DNA from 3 places in the Echinicola marina genome. Region 3 is predicted to be linked to each of the others. Evidence: riboswitches for the same ligand, from Rfam matches in the RefSeq annotation. Region 3 holds a riboswitch; each other region holds the start of a gene.
What was found. A riboswitch is a leader RNA that binds a small molecule or an ion and turns the genes downstream of it on or off. The one in region 3 is predicted to bind thiamine pyrophosphate.

Region 1 (7,814 bases), 1.4 Mb from region 3:
GCCCTTCCCTGTGCTACCTCATCCCTGACAAACTCCGGGCTAATAATGTTTTTGGGGGTATTTGCGCCGAAATTTTGCCCTGGATGTTGCTTAGTCAATTCCTTTTGTTCTGCAATTCGCTGGTTTTCCCTGATAGCAATATATTCCATTTCAGGAGTGATTATCCCCTTCTTAGCATAATGCATCTGACTTACATTCTTACCCTGCTTGGCTTTCAATGGAGGTCTTACCAGCTCAAAACGGAGTTTGTCCAATGCCGGATTATCCAACCTACGCTGACCATATTCAGAGGTTAACTTTTCCAACTGCTCCACATCACCGGTAGATGTAATCCACTCCTCTCTTAATCTGGGTAATCCTTTTTTAACATCAATTTGAATATTGGGATCAGTAAAGGGACCACTCGTGTCATATACCGTTACTGGGGCATTTTGCTCCACTGTTTGGTGCCTATCCAAATGAGAGACGGTATCATGCAGGCCGATTTCCCGCATGGCCACTTTTATAGGGTGAATTTCACCTGAAACATAAACCTTTTTAGAATTTGGAAATGGATCAGTCGTAATAATATTGTCCATTTCCTGTTGATTGATATCCTTCATAGTTAATATAGATTATCCACCTTGCGTGGCTTTAATGATTAAAATGTCATCGTTTTCTTTGAGCTTAAAATCATCCCATCTGGATTTGGGAATTACCTCTTGGTTTACGGCTACAGCAAGACCACGGAGTGAACTAATATCTTGATTGGCCAACAATCCTGATAAAGTAATATCCCCACTTGCATGAACCATAGGTTCACCATTAAGGATAAAATTCATAAGAATAAATTTTAATAATTAAGAAAATAACTTCAGGAATGAAGATAATCTGTCGGAAGGACGCTTCACTTTTCCCTTCGCCCGCATTACCGGGATCAGGTTCAGAGGGTATGTCTCAGCCCCGATTGTTTATCGGAACACCCCTAAAGTTTTTATTACGTGTTTACAAAGGTATGGTCATTAGCCAATTTCCAAAATATTTTGGAAATTTTCTTTTATGATCAAAAAGTAAGAACTCAAAAATTTATTCCAAAATACCCTGTAAAACAGACACATCACCATCAATATAATCCGGAATAGGCAAATTTAGAATCTCACAAATTAATGGATAAATATGAATGTTCTTGAAGGAATTAATTTCTATACCATTTTTGATTGCTGGACCATTTGCATAAAAGACACCATGCATCTCTTTGAATTTAGGGTGAAAACCATGTTCTCCAAATGTATCGGTATCAAACATTCGTGACCTTTGGTTATACTTTACAAAACCTGATTTATCTATCAGATAATACCCCAAATCAGGAATTAGCATTAGATCTCCTAATTTGGAATTATTGTCTCCGGCATCACCATAATACTTTTTTGACCGTGGGTTTACCACCTTTACATGCTGAAGATTTTTCCTGACCCCTCTCCTTATTTTAGTCTTATCCTTTTCTTTGTCCAAATAAATATGAAGTACAGAGCCATTATTATAATATTCCAAGGGAAGCCCCTCCAATACACTTTCAACATCCAATAAATTGTCTTTTTTTATATTGACCATTCCATGGTCAGATACGATCAAAATATTGACTTTCAAGCCGGTTTGCCTTACGGCATTGAAAAGTACACCAAGTTCAGCATCCAAACGACGAACTGCTTCTTCGATTTTTTCATCATTTTCTGGACCATATCTATGCCCGATATCGTCCAAATCTGAAAAATATAAAGATATAAATCTAGGTCGCTGAGGATCTGGTAATGCAAGCCAATCTAAAACCTTCGCAATCCTCTCCATATTGGGCACTCCCCCATCATAATTGTAAAAATAGCTCGGACGATAGCCCATAATTTCCGCTTCAGTTCCTATGAAAAAATAACTAGCAGCCTTCATGCCATTTTCCTCTGCTAGAACCCATAGTGGCTTGCCGCCATACCATGATCCATCTTGGGCGCTTTTAGGATTGCTATTTCTATATTCCAACCTTTGAATTGGATCAAAAAAGAAATTATTCACCAATCCATGTTTTCCTGGAACCATACCTGTTGCTATGGAATAATGACTAGGAAAGGTTTTGGAGGGAAATGGAGGTATAAGGGATTGGGCACTAACACCAAGCTTAATGAATTTTGACAAATTTTCAGGCTGAAACCTATCAGTATAATCATAGCGATAACCATCAAGTGAGACTAATATTACATATTGCTCTTTTTCCTGTGCTTGTAACTGAAAAATAGATCCTAAAAATAATAGAATAAAGAAATATCGGTAAAGTGGCATATTAATCGTATTATGGATGCAATATAATAGTAAGCGCAGAACTATACTGTTAAGTAAGCAATAAATCTTTGTATGGCATAAAAAAAGGTCGCTGAGAAATTCAGCGACCTTTTCAATATTTTATTGAGGACTGATTAGCCCTCCATCCAATTTGGACCTTCAAGTTCCTGTAACTTTTTATCATACTCAGCAGCTTTTGCTTCGTTTTTCAAACGTGTATGAATTTGGAACAAGATTCTCAAAATTTCAGTATTATCTGGCTTGAGGCTGGAAGCTTTTTCAAACAAAGGCAATGCTTTTTTGTAAAGTTCATCAGCTTCAGCTAACATATCATCTGATTTAGCTTCCCATTCATCATCTGGAAGATTATTCACCTCGTTGATAATATCTCTAGCTTTGTCCACATAAACCGCAGCCGCATAATAATTACCCTCAAAGAAATCCGGATCTGTCTCTACTGCCTTCAAATATTCTTCAAGAGCACCTTCTAAATCCCCAGATTGCTCTTTCAAATAACCATATCTCAAACGGATCGGGGCATTATTAGGATCTTTTTCCAATGACTCTTCAATTGATGCCATTGCTTCATCCATTTTTTCCAATTGTAATAATAATTGGATTTCAAATTCAGACAAGCCTTCATCCATTGGATACTCTTTTCTAGCCTCTTTCACCAATCGATAAGCCTCTTCCTGGTCATCATCTTCAGTATTTGCTATTTGAATCAAGAAATAATAAGCATTCAACTTATTATAATCTGGATCATCCAATAACATGGTCAAGTATTTTTTAGCCGCTTCAAAATTTTCGCTGGCATTGGCAGTATAACCCGCATTGAAAACAATAGAAGTATCTGCAGGGTCGATATCTGCAGCCAAACCAAAGAATTTAGACGCTAAGTCCATATCTTCTTCATCGTATTTGGCAATCGCCTTGTCTACAGAAGAATTCTTTAATTTATATAATCCTTCACCTTGTAGGTTATCAGGTAAACCAGGAACTACTTCTTTGAAAATCTCTTTTCCCAATTTGCTAGTAGAATCTTTTCCATCCATTTCAAATGCTTTGGTAAAAGCATCGAAGGCATTTCTACCTTTATCTACAGTCACTTGTGTATTGGAAGAGTCTGCCACATACTGTGTGGTCAAAATCTGTCCCTTAATAAAATATGTTTCAGGATCCGAACCGGTCTCAGCATCTTGAGTCGCTGCTTCAATTTCAGAAAGTGCAGTGGCCAACTCACCTTTTCTAAGGTTCTTTTCCGCAGATTTTACTACCTTTTTTTGGCCAAAGGCTACCGTTGAAGCCAAACCGACCAAGGTCAATGATAAAATTAATTTTTTCATTTTGATTTATTTATTCCTGTATTGGTTTTTAGGTCTCACTTGAATTGTCATCCGAGGAAGCTTCATCTCCATTAGTAGATTCTGGATTTTCAGTGGATGCAGATGAATCGTTTACTGCATCTTCTAGCTCCTCTTCTTCAATTTCTACATTTTCTATTTTTTCAATGGATGAAATCTCATCGTTGTCATTGAGTTTAATCAATCGAACACCTTGTGTGGCCCGACCCATTACCCTTAAGCCTGCTACTGGTGTCCTGATAATTATGCCTGATTTATTTATGATCATCAAATCATCAGTATCCACCACTTCTTTTATGGCAACTAAACTACCCGTTTTCTCAGTGATATTCATGGCTTTTACACCTTTACCTCCTCTGTTGGTAATTCTGTATTCCTCCACGGGGCTACGCTTGCCATATCCTTTCTCAGAAACCACCAATAAGGTAGCATCTTCCCTAGAAACACAAACCATGCCAACTACATAGTCTTTATCATCAGATAAAGTGATGGCTTTTACCCCCGTTGCAGTCCTGCCCATTGGCCTTACTGCTGACTCATTAAAGTGTATGGCCCTACCTGACTTGGCCGCGATAATGATATGGGAATCACCATGGGTAAGTTCAACATTCAGTAATTGATCATCCTCCCTGATATTCAATGCTATAATACCATTGGATCTAGGTCTGGAATATTGTTCCAAAGTAGTTTTCTTGATAATTCCCTGTTTGGTGGTCATCACCAAAAAATTGTTCTGGATATAATCCTCATCATTCAAGTCTGCTACCTGAATGATCGACCTGATCTTATCCTCTGATTCAATATTGATCAGGTTCTGAATAGGTCTTCCCTTAGCAGCTTTGCTTCCCTCCGGAATCGCGTAGGTTTTTAGCCAGAAAAGTTTACCCAAATCAGTAAAGATCAATAAATAATTATGGGTAGATGCAGAGAATATATACTCTGTGTAATCGTCGTCCTTGGTACTTACCCCTCTAGAACCTACTCCTCCTCGACCTTGTGTTCTATATTCCTTTAAGGCAGTCCTTTTCACATATCCCTGATGAGATACAGTAATGATCACCTCCTCATTAGGAATCATATCTTCATAACTGAAGTCTTCCGCATTGTGCTCGATGATGGTTCGGCGCTCATCTGCATATTTTTCCCGTATTTCAGCAAGTTCCGTTTTGATGATTTCCATTCTTCGCTCCTTATGGGCCAAGATATCCTTAAGGTCCTCAATCAATAACATCAACTCCTCGTATTCCTTCTCGATTTTCTCCCTCTCCATTCCGGTAAGACGCTGAAGTCTCATGTCCAAAATGGCCCTCGCTTGAATCTCGGTCAAATCAAATTTCTCCATCAAACCATTTCTGGCTGTTTCTGGATCCCTGGAGTTTCTGATCAAACTGATCACTTCATCAAGGTTATCCAAGGCAATCAAATATCCCTGAAGAATATGTGCACGCTTTTCTGCCTCCCTTAACTCATATTCTGTTCTTCTGGTCACCACCTCATGCCTGTGGTTGACATAATGAACTATGAGGTCTTTTAAGTTCAAGGTATGTGGTCTACCTTTGACCAAGGCCACATTATTGATGCTGAAAGACGTCTGAAGCTGAGTTTGCTTATATAGGTTATTAAGCACCACATTGGCAATGGCATCCTTTTTCAACTCATAAACAATACGCATCCCATGTCGATCAGACTCATCACGTATAGCAGAAATTCCTTCCAGCTTTTTCTCCTGAATTAACTGGGCAGTCTTCTCGATCATATTGGCCTTATTGACCAAATAAGGAATCTCATTGATAATGATCATTTCCTTACCACTGTCCTTGGTTTCTATAGTGGCTTTACCACGCATGACCACTCTGCCCCTACCTGTCTCAAAGGCATTTTTTACACCATTATAACCATAAATGATACCGCCAGTCGGGAAATCAGGAGCAATAATATGCTTCATTAATTCTTCAATGGTGATCTCATTATTGTCTATGTATGCGACAATACCGTCTATCACCTCTCCCAAATTGTGAGGGGCCATATTGGTAGCCATACCTACAGCAATCCCTGAAGCTCCATTAAGTAATAAAGCGGGTATCTTTGCAGGCAATACTACTGGTTCCTTTAAAGAATCATCGAAATTCAACTGGAAATCTACTGTTTCCTTATTGATATCGATCAACAATTCTTCAGCAATTCTCTTCAGCCTGGCTTCGGTATAACGCATCGCCGCCGGATTATCACCATCAATGGAACCAAAGTTTCCTTGAGGATCAACCAATGGATATCGCAATGACCATTCTTGGGCCATCCTAACCATGGTTTCATATACAGCACTATCACCATGAGGGTGATACTTACCTAATACTTCCCCAACGATCCTTGCTGATTTTTTATAAGGTTTATTGTGAAGGACGCCCAATTCCTGCATTCCAAATAGGATTCTGCGGTGAACGGGTTTCATCCCATCTCTTACATCTGGGAGTGCTCTGGAAACAATAACCGACATCGAATAATCGATGTAGGCTCCACGCATTTCCTCCTCAATATTAATCGGTATAATGTTCTCGTTTTCTCCTTGAGCCATATTTTGTAGTTCTCAATATAAGGTTGCAAGATAATAAAAAGAATAAGGTTTTAAAACACTATTTTTCCTTTCAAATGGTTTATTTAGGCTGTTTTTAGTACCACTGACCGATCTTTCGGTTTTGCATATTCCAGATGGAACTTCCTCTGTATTCTATGCCATCATGTAAATGTTTCATTTTCACCCCACATCCACCAATTTTACATCTTTTTGTTCCAGGTAACCTTAGCGAAAGACATATATTTACGGTATAAAGATTTTGTTCAATAATTTGACTTTCCTCCAATGTAGGAACTTGATAATTGAACTTTCTGAATTCAGCATTTGGCTTGATATACACCTTGGTGTACTCGGATAGTTCCCGCTCAATCCTCAGCCCAATCCCATAATAAGGCTCTGTAGCCGTCAAGACCGCATCATAGCTTTCTTGGACAGTAATATTGCCAAATTCCCCTTCCAAGGTAAATCGCCACGGATAATCCTGTCTCATCCTGATCTTTTGCTCCGCCTGCTTATAGGTATTTATACTACTGTACTTTTTGTAACGCCAATTGAGGTATGCACGTCGCCTTTGTGCATCATATAGTACCAAGCCTACTGTCCCGTAAAGTTTGTCAAACACATATTTATCATTGTTAAAATTAAAGTGATATTGATCATTTGCTAGCATGGCCATGTTTCCAAATTCCCTTCCGTATCCACCACCAACACTTAAAATTCCAAACAGGTCTATTCTGACACCAGCGTTTACAGGAATCACTGAACTTTTGGAATCAAAGGAAACGATTTCCCCTGAACTAATATCTGTTGATGAAGCATCTTCAAAGGTAGGACTGATAGGATAAGCCGCTGGATCACTGCTCATAAAATCCATAGTATTAAAGTGCTGCCCATATCCTCCCGAAAGTTCCAAACTGATTTTACTAATAATACTTCTGGTAGCATTTCCCAATCCACTTTCACTTCTCCTGGTCTTGCTTCTGGCCTTGGTATCAATGCCAAATATATCCTCATCCTGGGCCTCTACTGGAACACTGAATCCCATAATAAGTGCAAAAAATACGACACCAAAGAACCATGTCTTCATTGATGAAAAACAGCAATTGTCAAATGATGTAATCCTAACAGCCTTTTTCATAGCAGTAGTTGATTTTAATATTGCCTGTTGGTGAATAAACAATTTAATGAATTTAATGAAGAAGTTAATTCAAATATGTAATAAGCTCCAATTCATTTTTTTTAGATCGCACAAAAAAAGCCCTCCAAATAAATGGAAGGCCATTTTTATGATTTATCAAGAATACTTATTCAGCATCTCCACCTTCTTCTTCCTCTTCTGAACTTCTAGCACTTGCTTTCTCCGCAATAATGGCATTTACTTTTGCCTTTACTTCAGGGTCAGTTTTCATGGCACTGTTCACTTTATTATATGTCGCAGCACCTAAAATTTCATCATTCTTTATTAGAGAAATCATTCTCTCTTTGATTACATCTGAAAGAGAATTTTTGGTTTCTACGATTTTGCTGTATTCCGCTTTTTCCTCTTCTGTAATTTCAATTTCAGCTAATTT
Region 2 (7,814 bases), 1.4 Mb from region 3:
ACTATGCCCTGTATAGAAATGGTTTGTCTTGGCTTCAGGAAATAGCTTTGGTACATGCTTACTCTTTTTATCACTTTAGGTTTAAAGATTATGTGGATGATGGTGAGGTCTATTCTGGAAATAAACTAACAGGAGTGGCCCCAAATAATTTGGCTAATCAAATTAACCTAAAAACTAGGGCTGGGCTATATCTTAATATTACCCATCAGTTTGTAGATGAAATTCCGCTGAATGATGTCAATACTGTTTTCCAGGACAGCTATAATTTATTGAGCGCCCGGATGGGGTGGAGGAAAAGCTTGGGCAGTCAATATGATTTGGAGCTCTATTTTGGTGCCGAAAATATACTGGATGAGCAATACAGCTTGGGAAATGATCTTAATGCCTTTGGGGGACGCTACTATCAGCCGGCTGCCCCATTGAATTTTTATGGTGGAGTTAAGTTTAAAGTGAGGTATTAAAGTAAATTATGTGTGTCCGCAATGTTGTGGGTAACCGAACTTTGTGAGGAACTTATTGTTTTCTGTTCTTTTCCATCGATGAAAAGAACCAAAAATCTAGGCCGAGGAACCTTCTTCAAATTGAGCTAATTTCGTTTCCGAATGTAATACGTTTGACTCAATTTGATTTTGTGCCATTTGCCGTAGGCTAAAAATGAGCGGATCTCGCTCGTCCACTTCGCGAGCTAACTCATTTTTTAAACGCCCCCATCAACTGTCCCAAAAACGAATGCTCCTAAGGCCGAATGATTAATTTGCGTACAAATATTTCGTTTCTATTGGGGTACTGAAAAAATTTAGAATAGTCATAAAATAAGATACTTTAGATAAATAAAATAGGATAAGATCAAGCTCGTATGAACCTGATCTTTGGGTAATACTTGGTGTCCTTTTGATCGTGGATTCTAAAGGTATTGATGATGATAAAAGTGGCATTGGTGATATACATCAGGATCCAGATTACCATATTTCCATGGTAGCCTAAACCGAAATAACTCATATTTGTAGTTCCGGGACTAGTAGCGATCTGAAAAATAATTGATATTGACCATATTATTATGGGAATAAATATATAGGGTGTTAGCAATAGCAGTAATACCCAGGTGATTTGAAAGTTGATCAATTTTCTGGATACCTCGTTGATATTTTTTACCTCGTCTTTCTTAAGTACCCAAAGAATAGCAGGGACTAAAATTCCCAGTAGGGGGAATAAAATAAAAGAAAGGGCAGAAAGGCTTAGCTTTTTAAGGTAAGCGATGTCCTTTGAATGATCGGTGTCCAATAGTACTTGGGGATCTACTTTTAGTGCTTCGGCAAGTTTGGTACAGGTAGCCCCGCTGGGTTTGGAATCTCCATTTTCTATTCGTTGAATGGTTCTTAAACTCAGCCCTGCTTCATCAGCTAAAAATTCTTGAGATATTCCTTTGGAGGTTCTTAGTGCTCTTAGTTTTTGTGCTATTGTTTCTTTTGTCATGATTTTATGATTTGTATATCTCAAAACTACTCATGCTAGGGCCGTAATGATAGTGTCGTAGTTGCGTCTATTTTATGACAATTTTGCGGCATTTTGGACATGGCGCAGGTTTTGGATAAAAAATGAAGATCAATATGATTATCATTTGATGATACTACAAATTTTCTGAACTTATTTAATGATTTTTTAATTGTTAGGTTTCAATTGAAAAGAGGAAGCTATAGCTATCTTGTCATGGGCATTATTACCTTTGCATAAAAGTTTAGCTCAAGTAATTATTTAAATAGAAAGATTATTTAGAATGGAAAAACCCGTTTTTAATATTGAGGAAGTAAACAAGATTATCAGAAACCGTCGCTCAATGTTTGTGGCACAGTTTAAGGAAAATGACCCTGTGGAAGACAGCATTATCGAGGAAATGCTGGAAAATGCCAACTGGGCGCCTACGCATAAATTAACCGAGCCTTGGGAATTTACAGTTTTCTCAGGAGAAGGGCTTAAAGAATTGGCAGATTTCCAATCTGAATGTTATAAGGAAAGAGCAGAAAGGAATGGGAATTTTAAAGAGGCAGTTTATCAAAAGCTTCAAGAAAACCCGCTGAAATGTTCCCATGTAATCGCAATAGCCATGAAGCGTGATTTGAAGGCCAATCTTCCAGAGATGGAGGAAGTAGCTTCAGTTTCTATGGCAGTGCAAAATATGTACTTGACAGCCAGTGCCCATGGATTGGCGGCCTATTGGGGAACAGGCGGGGTGACTTTTTATCCCGAAGCCAAAGCGTATTTTGGTTTGGGAGAAGAAGACAAGTTGATGGGGTTTTTCTATGTGGCCAAGCCAAAGTTGGATATTTGGCCAGAAGGAAAAAGAAAACCAATTGCTGAAAAAGTAAAATGGGTGAAATAAAAAAATCCCCGGTATCATTACCGGGGATTTTTTTTATTTGTCTATGGAACCCATTACGCGCTTCATAAAAGCATTCATGGCTTCTTTTTTATCCATACCGTCTTTGATCATGGTATTTACTTCTAATGTACCGTAAAGATTGGAGAGTAATTCTCCCATGACTTCCAATTCCTCATCCTTCAGTGAAGGGATTTCGGTCATGGATTCAAGTAGTTCTATGGTTTCATTCACCCAATCCTCATCGTTTTCCTCGATAAAACCGAGCACATGCTTAATTATTGGCAATCTCATCTATCAAAGCTTTAAGGTTGTCTTCTTTATTTGTTTGCGTTTGGTTAACCAATTTTCCGTCTTTGAAAGTGGCAAAGGTTGGCAGGTTGGTTACCTCGGCCAATTTTCTTGATTCAGGAAGTTTTTCAGCATCTACATACAAAAAGGTGATTCCTTCATAGCTGCCAGAAAGTCTTTTCATTTTTGGCTTCATGATACGGCAGTTACCACACCATGTTGCACCATACTGTACAATCACTTTTTCATTTTGTGAAACTACTTCCTGAAGGTTGTCTTGTTCTAATTCCTGTAACATATTCTTGTTCGTTTATGTGTTGCTTATTGATGAAACAAAAGTAATATCAATTAAATTGCTAAACCAATTGAAAAAATCTATAGCCCATAGAGTTTCTTAATACAGTTCCTCTTTTATAAATGGTATCAATGCTAAAACGACTGCTTGGTAATAATATTCTTTTCTATTGATGGTTCCATTGGTTAATATTCCAACAGCGCCATTCCCTTGTTTGGAGTTTTCTCTTTGAAAGACCTGGTCATCAGCTTTTCCAAGTTCCATTCCCTCATTAACCAGCTTACTGATCGCTTCAGGCAAGATAAATGTAGCCGTCCTGGATTTTCCTTCTTTTCCATTTTTGTCTAAAATAACTATCCAGGCAAATGCTTCCAGTTCATTTTCCATCTTGGCTACTCCACCTTCAATGCCCACCCAATAATCTGCTTCAGGAAATGCACTTTTGGCATTTTTAGCTCTATTATGAGCTCCTCTATAGGTTTCCTCATCACCAAAGGGCTGATCGCTGACTTCTGAATCAACATTGAGGCCTTGAACCACAAAATAGGATTGTTCAAAAGCTTGGGCAAAGCCACTTTCTGTACAATTGATCTTTACGGGATTATTGCTGCCCACAACGACCAATTGCTGTCGGTCTCGTTTTTGAATATTTTTTCTTTTTGGAAATGCCATTAAATAGCCTTGGTTAAAAATAAAAAAGCCTTTGGCTCAGGGCCAAAGGCAAATGAAATCATACTTTTAATTATGAAATATTATGGTAGACATTATTAACATCGTCGTCCTCTTCCATTCTTTCTATCATCTTATTGACTTCTTCTTCCTGCTCTTCTGTTAGGTCAACCGTTGTGGTAGGAAAGCGCTGGAAATCCGCACTGGTGACTTCAATATTTCGGTCTTCCAAGGCTTTTTGCATATTGCCGAATTCTTCGAATGGGGTATAGATAAAGATTTCACCTTCGTTTTCATCAATATCATCCAGTCCAAAATCGATCAGGTCTAGCTCAAGTTCTTCCAGGTCATGATCATCTTTAGGGAATCTAAAGACAGCCTTATGGTCAAACATAAAACTAACCGAACCTGAAGTACCCAAAGAGCCGCCCCCTTTGGTAAAATAATGCCTTACATTGGCAACAGTACGGTTGATATTGTCGGTGGAAGTTTCCAGTAAAATAGCCACACCATGCGGTGCAAAGCCTTCATATACTACTTCTTCGTAATTGCTTTGGTCTTTATTGCTAGCCCTTTTTATGGCCGCTTCGATACGGTCTTTGGGCATGGCTGCGCCCTTGGCATTTTGCATGACCGTTCTAAGCTTAGGGTTGTTGTCTGGATCTGGTCCCCCGGCTTTTACGGCTATAACTATTTCCTTGCCCAAGCGGGTAAATACCTTGGACATTTTGCTCCAACGCTTGAACTTTCTTTCTTTTCTAAATTCGAATGCTCTTCCCATATGATTTTAATTTCAGGATTGTAAAAATAATAAATCTTTTGAATTGGCTCATCATAACTGCCTAAACAAGTACTTTTCAAGTCAAGGCTTTTTATATTTGTTGTGGCAATGATAACGGACTTGCTTCAACAAATTATAGACTTAACCCTAGTAGCTATGCCAGATACTGTAAAATATCCCATTCCAAATCTCCCTGTGTCCAATCGACCTAAACTGGTGATTCTTGGCGGTGGTTTTGCCGGGCTTAAATTGGCCAGAAAGATGGTCAATTCTGAATATCAGGTGATCCTTCTGGACAAGAATAATTATCATCAGTTTCAGCCTTTATTTTACCAAGTTGCTACAGCAGCATTAGAGCCCAGTGCTATTTCATTTCCCTTGCGAAAGATATTCCACCATACGCCAAATGTAACCTTCAGGATGGCCGAGGCCCTGGAGTTGGACCAAGATAACAAAAGATTGTATACCAATGTAGGGTATATCGATTTTGATTATTTGGTCATGGCGATGGGGGCTGATACCAATTATTTTGGGATGAAGAATATCATGGAGCACAGTACGCCCATGAAAACTGTTTCTGAAGCTCTATATATCAGGAACCGCATCATCTCCAATTATGAAAAGGCCATCAATATCGCTGATGTGGAGAAGCGGAAATCCATGATGAATGTAGTCATTGTAGGCGGTGGACCAACAGGGGTGGAGCTGGCAGGAGCTATTGCAGAGCTGAGAAACAATGTTTTTCCCAAAGATTATCCTGAATTGAATTTTCAGAATATGAGAGTTGTACTAGCCGAAGCAGGACCGAAGCTGTTGGCAGGAATGTCCACTGAAGCCAGTGACAAGGCAGTGGTATATCTGGATAAGTTGGGGGTGGAAATCATGGTCAATGCTGCGGTAGAAGATTATGACGGTTTGACCATTAAAATCAAAGATCATGAAGGTTTGCAAACGCAGACCTTACTTTGGGCAGCAGGGGTGAAACCTAATCATATTAAAGGCCTGCGTGAAGATCAAATGATCCCCAATGGGCGTTTAAAAGTGGATGAGTATAATGCATTGATCGACAGTCAAGGAATATATGTGGTTGGGGATCTTTGTATTCAGACTGATGAAGATTATCCCCGAGGACATCCGCAAGTAGCGCAGGTGGCCATACAGCAGGCGGATAATCTATCCAAAAATTTGAAAGCCATAGCTGATAACCGTCCGCAAATTAGGTTTAAATATAAGGATCTTGGTTCAATGGCCACGGTGGGGAGAAGCCTGGCTGTAGTGGATTTACCATTTGTGAAATTTCAGGGATTCGCTGCTTGGATCACTTGGCTTTTTGTCCATCTTATGGCCATTGTTGGAGTAAAAAACAGAATATTTATATTCTTAGACTGGGCTTGGAATTACTTGTCTTTTGATCCTTCTTTGAGACTTTTGATCAGGCCCAGATATGTGAAGCCCAAGGAGAAAGAGGAGTTGGTTGAAGACAAATGATAAGGTAATTTGGGTGAAATATAGTATGTCTCATTGATGTTTTTAAACATTTGATTTACGATTTAATACAGTTTATGTGTGTTTCTGATTGAAATAAAGTTTGTATAGGTGTTGGGGAGCTTTATACTTTTTGCACCTTTTAGAATAGTTTCGAGGTATTCCTTTTTAGGAAAAATTCCGGATATATTTTGTGGGGAAATGAATGTGAAAGCATTTGCTTCCCCGCTTTTTGTATGTACTATCCAATATATTGCAAATTGAGAAACCGCCCTATGTATTTTGGTGATGGGACCTGTCGAATTGTGGATCTTTAATCAGTAGATTAATAATGGCTTATTGTCAAGGTGTTCTATCTGGTTAAGTACCGACTTGTTGCAGACAGTTACTTTACGTTTTTCTTTCTGGAATAAACCTTCTAACTTTGCCCTTGCAAATAGATCTAATAAGGGGTGCCCTAAATTAACGGGCTGAGATCATACCCATAATACCTGATTCGGGTAATGCCGACGAAGGGAAATGAGAATTCCACCGAGAGTGGATATTATGGTGAACATATAAAGTAGCAGTCTCCCCTGGACTGCTTCGAAGTTTAACCAAATTAAAAATCTAAGATTATTATGAAACGCGTCTTTTTGACCACATTATGTTTGTTGGTCGGGCTTAGTGCTATGGCACAAAATCATGTTACCGGCCATATTGTGGATGTAGAAACCGGTGAGGAGCTCATAGGGGCCAATGTGATTTTGGAAGGGACAGGCAGGGGAAGCACCTCTGATTTGAAGGGGAATTTCTCTATTGAAAAGGTGCCCGCAGGAAAGTATCAACTCAGGGTCTCTTTTGTTGGTTATGAGACATTGGTAAGGGAAATTCAAGCACCAATAAGTGGTTTGGATATTCAGTTGGAAAGAAATTCTCTTCTTACTGAAGAATTTATTGTTTCTGCTACCCGTGCTTCAGCAACCACGCCCACTACCTTTCAGACGATTGACAAGGAAGAACTGGCCAAGAATAATTTGGGTCAGGATATTCCTATCATGTTGAACTATACACCATCGGTGGTTACCCATTCTGATGCCGGTGCGGGAATTGGATATACCGGATTGAGAATTCGTGGATCTGATCAAAGCCGGATCAATGTCACCGTAAATGGAATTCCTATGAATGATGCTGAATCCCATGGTGTTTTTTGGGTAAATATGCCGGATTTTGCCAGTTCGGTGGACAATATTCAGATTCAACGTGGTGTAGGAACTTCCACCAATGGAGCGGCGACCTTTGGTGCCAGCATGAATATTCAAACGGATACAAAAAAGGAAGAAGCCTATGCAGAAGTCGGTAATTCCTTCGGATCTTTTAATTCTTGGAAGCATACTGTCAAGGCGGGAACAGGATTATTGAACGACCGATGGGCAGTAGATGCCAGGCTTTCAAAAATCAACTCTGATGGATATGTGGACAGGGCTTTTTCAGACTTGAAATCATATTTTGTCTCTGGTGGATACTATGGCGATGACCATGTTTTTAAGGTGAATATATTCTCAGGAAAAGAGCAAACTTACCAGTCTTGGTATGGCCTGCCTGAATCCAAATTGGAGAATGACAGGACCTTTAATTATTATACTTATGATAATGAGACCGATAATTACCAGCAAGATCATTATCAATTTATCTATACCGGTAAGTTTGGCCAGAACTGGAAAGCCAATGGTGCCTTGCATTATACTTATGGCCGTGGCTATTATGAACAGTTTAGAGCGGAGGATGATTTTGCCAGCTATGGTTTGGAACCGATCATGATCGGTGGTGAGCTCATTGAAAGTACCGATATTATTAGAAGAAGATGGTTGGACAATGATTTCTATGGAGGGGTGTTCTCCTTAAATTATGTGTCTGACAATGGCCATTTGGACTTTTTG
Region 3 (7,814 bases):
GTTTTGGTTTGGAAAAAGTAGAATTCGAAAAAAAATATAATGAAAAAGGAGATGAACTAGAAGACTGAAAAACACATAGCATAAACCACCTATAATTAACCCAGTACACCCACATTTTTATGGGTGTACTTTTAAGCCTAATTTTAAACAGGCCATTTTTCCAACTGATAGGCACTGTCCCAAAACATCCACTCCAATTTTGTAGCCATTTTGAATGCCCTAAGCATATCTTCTTGAGACTTATCTCCAGCTTCATTTGCCAATTCATCTGCAATTTGGATGGCTTTTGAAACAGCCATAGAAAATGCTTCTCCTGAATAAGTATCTATCCAGTTTTTATACGGATTTTGGTTTCCATTCTGATTGGCATAAATATAATCCCCAACCTGCTTATAGATCCAAAAACATGGCAGTATCGCCGCTACAGCCACTTCAATATTGGCAAAGGCAGCTTGATTCCTGATATAATTAGTATACAACTGGCAACTCGGTGAGGGCTCAATATCCTCCGGCAAACCTAGCTCTTTAAAGTAACTTTCATGCAAAGCCCTCTCCACCACTATAGCACCAGTTGCAAACTCAGAAAAAGCCAAGACCTGATCCAGTTTTTCCAATCTACCACTGATAGTACTCAATGCCTTTCCAAATTCGCCCAAATAGTGAGCATCTTGTCCCATATAGAATTTAAACTTATCCTTTGGCAAGGAACCCTCTTTCAACTCCTTATTAAAAGGCATTAACAATATCCTTTCATACAAAGGACTAATCTCTTGCCATGCCCTTTCAGACCATTTCATATTTAATCATTTTTTTAGGTTCAAAAAAATGGTTCAAAGGCCCATGCCCTTCACCAATGGCCACTTCCCTTCCTGCCTCAATGGCCGATACAACAAACTTTCTGGCCCTTGAAACTGACTCAAGTATATCAAACCCTCGTGCCAAATAAGCAGCAATCGCAGACGACAAGGTGCAACCTGTACCATGTGTATTTGGGGTATCTATTTTATTCCCCTCGAACTTTGCATAAACATCATTATTGCCTATCAACAAATCAACTATATGCTTCCCTGGCAAATGGCCTCCTTTTACCAAAACATATTCAGGTCCCTTCAGCAATATTTCCTTACCTGCTTTCTCCATAGCTTCTGGGCATCTCACATCCTTTCCTACTAATACCGCCACTTCATCTAAATTGGGCGTCACTATATATGAAAGAGGAAACAACTCGGATTTGATCACCTCTACTGTTTCTTGTTGTATCAACCGATCACCGCTAGTGGCGACCATTACCGGATCAAAAACAACTGGGATTTCCGGATATTTCCTGAGTTCCTTCGCTACGACACAGACCACTTCAGGCCGGCTTAACATCCCTATCTTTATTGCCTTGGGGCAAATATCAGTCAAAACAGCCTGAAGTTGATCTAAAATATGCTCCTCCGGAATATCATGAATGCTTTTGACCCCCTTTGTATTTTGAGCAGTAGTTGCTGTAATTATACTTGTCCCATAGCAACCCAATGCCGAAAAGGTCTTCAGATCAGCTTGGATACCTGCTCCTCCTCCGCTATCCGAACCCGCAATAGTCATCACTGAAGGATAGGATCTTTTAGAATCATACATTTTCATTTCTATTAATAACTTTTTGACAGTAGAAATCAAAAGATCATTTAATGGATAGTTCATTCATCGGACCATAGTGACATGCCTGTCTATCTTAAGAAAACCCAAAGTAAGCTGACATTCAATTGATACTTAACTATCACAATGAATAGAGGTGAACCAAGGAAATCCAAAAGCTTTTTTACTAAAGCAAGAACAGCTTGATAATTAATTGACTCCTTTACAACATCCATTAAAAAACTTCAGGAGTCTATCTACCATAATCTGGCATAAAAAGACATCGTAACTTTTTCCTTCGTCGGAATTATCCGTTTCAGGTTCAAAGGGTATTATCTCAGCCCGATTATTAATCTTAAGCACCCCTAAAGTTTGATCTGTGGTGAAATTACAATATTAAAATGAACTCACAAAAGACAACAAATGGAATCATCTTAATTGAAGCAACTTTGAGCCAATTCATAGGACTTAACCCGGTCTTCATGATCATAGATATGTGAGCAAACCATAATTTCATCTACTTGGGCAATCTGTTGGAATTGAGATAATTCATTTTGAAGTTTTGAAGGTGATCCCACGAAAGAACAAGCTAACATTTGTTCTATTGCTGCAGCCTCTGCTTCAGACCAAACACCACCCATAGACGCCACTGGCTTTCTGAGTGGGTAGGATTTTCTTCTTATTATACCCAAAGCCATTTGATAGAAAGAAGTGGCCAACATTTGTGCTCTTTCTTCTTCTTCGGCTGCAATAATATTTACACAAGCAATTACATATGGTGTATTCAGATACTCAGATGGCTGAAAATTATCTTTATAATATTTAATCGCACTCAAAAATTGGGCAGGTGCAAAATGACTCGCAAAAGCATAAGGTAAACCTTTCTTGGCAGCCAAAACAGCACTGCTCATACTACTTCCCAACAAGTAAATGGGTACCTCCAAACCTTCACCTGGTACTGCCCTAACTTCACCATCGATATTTTCATCTGAAAAATAGCGCTGCAATTCTTCTAAGTCACTCGGAAACTCTTCTACAGTTTCCATCCTATCTCTTCTTAGGGCTCTAGCCGTAGTCTGGTCTGTCCCTGGCGCTCTCCCTAAACCCAAATCTATCCTATTGGGGTAAAGGCTTGCCAAAGTCCCAAACTGCTCTGCTACCATCAAAGGAGCATGATTTGGTAACATGATACCGCCAGATCCTACCCTAATAGACTGAGTTTCCCCAGCTACATGACCTATTAAAACAGCAGTAGCAGAGCTACCCACATTGGCCATATTATGGTGTTCTGCTAACCAAAATCTTTTATATCCCAGGTTCTCAAGCTCCTTGGCCAAATCCACGCTCCTATCAAAGGCATCTTTTGCATCGAATCCCTCCCTGATTATGGCCAGATCAAGTGCTGAATATAATGTATCTCTAAGTTTCTTCTCTGCTTCCATATAAATCTCTCTAAATAATTATCCCCTATTGATTTGAAGCCCATACCCTCTTCCTGCTAATCAGGTTATTTGCATAAGCATATTTTCAAACGGCTTCCGAATTAGAATCGTTCTTTTAGACAGAAAAAATAAGTATAAAAAAACCGAAATACCTGCGGGATATTTCGGTTTCAAATGGATGAATCATGGTTTTATCAGCCAAATAAATCTGAACTTAAATACCTATCTCCCCGATCACATGTGATGCAAACGATCACACCGGACTTTAAGCTTTCAGATAGCTTTAGGGCAGCATGCAAAGCACCACCACTACTCATCCCTGCCAGTATCCCTTCCTCTTTAGCCATCCTCCTCGTCATTTCAGTAGCCTCCTCTTGGCTCACATCGATGATTTGATCTACTCTGGTAGATTCATAAATTTTAGGAAGAAACTCTGGTGACCATCTTCTAATACCCGGAATGCTGGACCCATCCGTTGGTTGAGTACCTACTATTTGAATAGCAGAATTCTGCTCCTTTAAATACCTAGAAACGCCCATAATCGTCCCTGTCGTCCCCATTGCTGAAACAAAATGCGTAATCTCACCATGAGTATCCTTAAAGATTTCGGGACCGGTCCCCTCATAATGCGCTTTATAATTATCTGGATTGGCAAATTGGTTGAGGATATAATAACCTTCCTTTTCTGCCATTTCCTCAGCTAGTGTTCTTGAATACTCTATTGTCTTGGCTGCAGGTGTTAATATTACTTTTGCCCCATATGCCTCCATGGAAACAACCCTTTCACGTGTAGAATTATCCGGCATAATCAAGGTCATTTCGACCCCAAGCACTTTAGCTATCATCGCCAAGGCGATACCTGTATTGCCACTAGTGGCTTCTACCAGTTTATCTCCTTCCTCAATATCTCCTCTCTCCAATGCACTTTTGATCATACTATAAGCCGCACGATCCTTTACACTTCCTCCTGGATTTTGTCCTTCCAGTTTACAGAATATTTTGACATTAGGATTGGTGGGTATACGTTGAAGTTCCACTAATGGCGTATTTCCAATCAACTCAAACAATTTCATTTAAGCGTCATTTTTAAAGATGAACATATCAGTGGTTTCAGCACTTGCATTGTACATCTTGGTTTGGTAATAAATTTTACTTTTTGCAGGGACACTCTTTGTCAGCCACACATTTCCTCCAATCACACTATCCGATCCTATAACGGTATTTCCTCCTAATATACTTGCACCAGCATAGATAACAACATTATCCTCAATAGTCGGGTGACGTTTGATATCTGCATCTTCCTTATTGACACTCAAAGCCCCCAAGGTCACCCCTTGGTAAATTTTCACATTATCCCCAATGATCGTGGTTTCACCAATGACTACACCTGTCCCATGATCTATGCAAAAATGTTTTCCAATTTTTGCGCCGGGATGAATTTCAATTCCTGTCTTACTATGCGCAAATTCAGTAATCATCCTAGGAATCAGCGATACCCCTTGTTGGTGTAATAAGTGTGCAATCCTGTAGGCAGCTATGGCATAAAAACCGGGATAACTCCTAATCACCTCAGTGGTGGATTTAGCTGCAGGATCTCCTTCAAACATTGCTAGAATATCCTCATGAATGGCCTCAAACACACTTTCCAAGCCCGCAAAGAAATCTTTGGCTACAACGTCACTATCTTTATTAATCAGCTTTTTATTCCGCCCTAAAATCCCTTGAAGTTGTATAGAATAATATTGAAGCTTATCTTCCACTTCTTGGGTATCCTGTAGTATTTGTACAGCATACTCTGGGAAAAGCACTCCTAGTAAACCTTCAAAAAACTCCTGTACGATCCTGGGGGAAGGGCATTCAGGACAATGAGAATGTGATTGGTATATTTTGTCTATGAAAGATCTTTGGAAATCCATTTATTAATATGATATATCTGTTAAAGTACAAAACCCGCTCTGATTACATATGGTTCATTGTATAGCAAATTTTGGTTATCATAAAGGACATTATATAATATAGTGAAGTTCATCCCTCCTCTTCTGCCAAAAGGAATAAAATAACCTCCCCCTAAAAATAAGCCTGGCTCCCACTCCCTACTACTAACTATATCTCCATTTAAATTTTTCCTATAAGCCTCTACATTCAAGCTTTCAAACTCCGCCTGAGCAAACACATTAGGTAATACATTATAGCGATTGAATATTCTTCCCCCATATACATTGGAAGATTCTGAAAAATCGCGATACTTCATATATTGGTAAGTAATCCCTACACCCGCTGAATACCTATCCGTGATCATCACTCCTACCAATGGAGATACGTCTATATAGGTAATTGATCCAAATTGCAATCCAAAATTCCCCCCAAAATAGAGACGTTCACTGAGTGGTGTTTTAACTTCCTCATCCTCATAAAATTCTCGTTGAGCAAAAACGTCTTGAGAAATTAGACAAATGCCAAAAACTATAAAAAATACGATACCAGTAATATTATTCTTCAACAATAACATAAAGATCTTCAGTTTTTTTCTTCATTAAGTATCTTTCACGAGCAAACTTTTCCAAAAGTTCATAATTACTGAGTAATTCTTCTCTTTCAGCTTTAATTTTTGCTTTTCGCTCCAAATAAAATGACTTCTGGTCTTCTAATTTAGAAAGTTTAGAACGAAGAGTAAACTGGCTAATAATGTCATTAGTATCAATAAACACCATCCATATCACAAATAAGACAGTAAAGATAAAATAGAAGTTTTTTGTATATTTCAGGTACTTCCTCATTACATTGATGCTTTTGATCACAACAAATATAGGGAATAGTATTGACTAACGACTCCCTACCAAAAACAAAATAAAACTCATTTGCTCCCAATTACAAAATACAAATAAGCACCAAACAAAAAAAGCACCCCAATTTCTTGAGGTGCTCTTCATTTATTTTACTGAAGCTTATTTTCCTGGAAAATAAGCTGACTCAGCCAATAATTCTTCAATTCTCAATAATTGGTTGTACTTAGCCATTCTATCAGAACGGGAAGCAGAACCAGTTTTGATCTGTCCTGTATTACAAGCTACTGCCAAATCAGCAATAGTAGAATCTTCGGTTTCACCTGATCTGTGAGACATTACCGCAGTAAATCCAGCCTTGTGAGCCAATTCAATAGCATCCAAAGTTTCTGTCAAAGTACCGATTTGGTTAACTTTGATCAAGATAGAGTTAGCCGACTTTTCTTCGATACCTCTCTTCAAAAACTTAACGTTAGTTACAAAAAGATCATCGCCTACCAACTGAACTTTATCTCCAATCTTAGCAGTCAACATAGCCCAGCCTTCCCAGTCTTCTTCGCCACATCCATCCTCGATAGAGTCGATAGGATATTTCTCGGTCAATTCTGCAAGGTAAGCCACTTGCTCTTCCCTATTTCTAGCTACACCACCTTCACCTTCAAACTTCTTGTAGTCATAAACTCCGTCCACAAAGAATTCAGAAGCTGCACAGTCAAGAGCAATAGTGATATCAGATCCAGCTTTATAACCAGCTTTAGAGATGGCATCTAAAATACACTCTAGTGCCTCTTCAGTACCGCCAGAGAAGTTTGGAGCAAATCCTCCTTCATCACCAACAGCTGTACTCAAACCTTTGTCATGAAGGATTTTCTTAAGGTGATGAAAAATCTCAGCTCCCATTCTGATGGCTTCAGAGAAATCAGCAGCACCTACTGGACGAATCATAAACTCTTGGAATGCAATAGGAGCATCAGAGTGAGATCCACCATTGATGATATTCATCATCGGAACGGGAAGGGTTTTGGCATTAGTACCTCCTACATACCTAAACAAAGGTAAACCAAGGTCATCTGCTGCTGCTTTGGCTACTGCCAAAGAAACACCCAATATTGCATTGGCTCCCAACTTAGATTTAGTATCTGTACCATCCAATTTGATCATCAAATCATCAATGCCTCTTTGGTCAAAAACAGACTGTCCGATCAATTCTGGCTGGATAATTTCATTTACATTTTCAACAGCTTTCAAAACACCTTTACCTAGGTATTTACTTTTATCACCGTCACGAAGCTCAACTGCCTCATTCACACCTGTAGAAGCTCCACTTGGAACAGCTGCTCTACCAAATGCACCACTGTCAGTTAATACGTCTACTTCTACTGTAGGATTTCCACGAGAATCTAAAATCTGTCTCGCATGAATTGCTTGAATCAATGTCATAATTCTAAAAGGTTTATAGGTTGTTCTATTAGTTTTTGATTGAAGAGATGAAGTCATCAAACAAGTACCTGGAATCGTGAGGTCCAGGAGAAGACTCTGGGTGATACTGAACAGAAAATACTGGTCTATCCTTCAATTTAATTCCAGCTACTGTCTGGTCATTAAGATGAATATGTGTAATTTCAAGGGCATCATTTTCATCTATATCTTTTTTGGTCACCACAAAACCATGATTTTGGGAAGTAATTTCACTCTTACCTGTAATCAGGTTTTTGATAGGATGATTTAATCCCCTATGCCCATGGTGCATCTTATAAGTCGATACATTACAAGCTCTAGCTATGATTTGATGTCCAAGACAAATGCCAAATACAGGCTTATCCAAGTCCAATATCTGCTTGGCAGTCTCTACTGCATAATCCATCACTGCCGGATCACCAGGTCCATTGGAAAGGAAATAGGCATTAGGAGCCCAAGCTTCCATTTCTTCCAAAGACGTTTTGGCAGGAAAAACCTTGACATAAACTCC

Region 1: it holds a riboswitch for thiamine pyrophosphate, as region 3 does, so the genes downstream of both, thiS (sulfur carrier protein ThiS) here and thiD (bifunctional hydroxymethylpyrimidine kinase/phosphomethylpyrimidine kinase) in region 3, are expected to answer to the same signal.
Region 2: it holds a riboswitch for thiamine pyrophosphate, as region 3 does, so the genes downstream of both, KZP23_RS06825 (TonB-dependent receptor) here and thiD (bifunctional hydroxymethylpyrimidine kinase/phosphomethylpyrimidine kinase) in region 3, are expected to answer to the same signal.

Annotation. Positions count from the first base shown of each region.
Region 1 covers NZ_CP080025.1:4,553,217-4,561,030, forward strand. The annotation lists gene thiC (phosphomethylpyrimidine synthase ThiC) at 1-602, opposite strand, end outside; gene thiS (sulfur carrier protein ThiS) at 615-821, opposite strand; TPP riboswitch at 877-976, opposite strand; gene KZP23_RS18430 (alkaline phosphatase family protein) at 1,066-2,307, opposite strand; gene KZP23_RS18435 (tetratricopeptide repeat protein) at 2,442-3,653, opposite strand; gene gyrA (DNA gyrase subunit A) at 3,682-6,243, opposite strand; gene KZP23_RS18445 (hypothetical protein) at 6,338-7,381, opposite strand; gene KZP23_RS18450 (hypothetical protein) at 7,548-7,814, opposite strand, start outside.
Region 2 covers NZ_CP080025.1:1,602,826-1,610,639, forward strand. The annotation lists gene KZP23_RS06785 (TonB-dependent receptor family protein) at 1-461, shown strand, start outside; gene KZP23_RS06790 (helix-turn-helix domain-containing protein) at 847-1,473, opposite strand; gene KZP23_RS06795 (nitroreductase family protein) at 1,775-2,377, shown strand; gene KZP23_RS06800 (DUF6952 family protein) at 2,411-2,668, opposite strand; gene KZP23_RS06805 (thioredoxin family protein) at 2,649-2,963, opposite strand; gene yjjX (inosine/xanthosine triphosphatase) at 3,060-3,632, opposite strand; gene KZP23_RS06815 (YebC/PmpR family DNA-binding transcriptional regulator) at 3,703-4,410, opposite strand; gene KZP23_RS06820 (NAD(P)/FAD-dependent oxidoreductase) at 4,567-5,898, shown strand; TPP riboswitch at 6,334-6,430, shown strand; gene KZP23_RS06825 (TonB-dependent receptor) at 6,516-7,814, shown strand, end outside.
Region 3 covers NZ_CP080025.1:210,711-218,524, forward strand. The annotation lists gene KZP23_RS01015 (hypothetical protein) at 1-68, shown strand, start outside; gene KZP23_RS01020 (TenA family protein) at 144-797, opposite strand; gene thiD (bifunctional hydroxymethylpyrimidine kinase/phosphomethylpyrimidine kinase) at 784-1,686, opposite strand; TPP riboswitch at 1,897-1,997, opposite strand; gene KZP23_RS01030 (LLM class flavin-dependent oxidoreductase) at 2,055-3,062, opposite strand; gene cysM (cysteine synthase CysM) at 3,257-4,135, opposite strand; gene epsC (serine O-acetyltransferase EpsC) at 4,136-4,978, opposite strand; gene KZP23_RS01045 (hypothetical protein) at 4,999-5,571, opposite strand; gene KZP23_RS01050 (FtsB family cell division protein) at 5,552-5,839, opposite strand; gene eno (phosphopyruvate hydratase) at 6,008-7,285, opposite strand; gene carA (glutamine-hydrolyzing carbamoyl-phosphate synthase small subunit) at 7,314-7,814, opposite strand, start outside.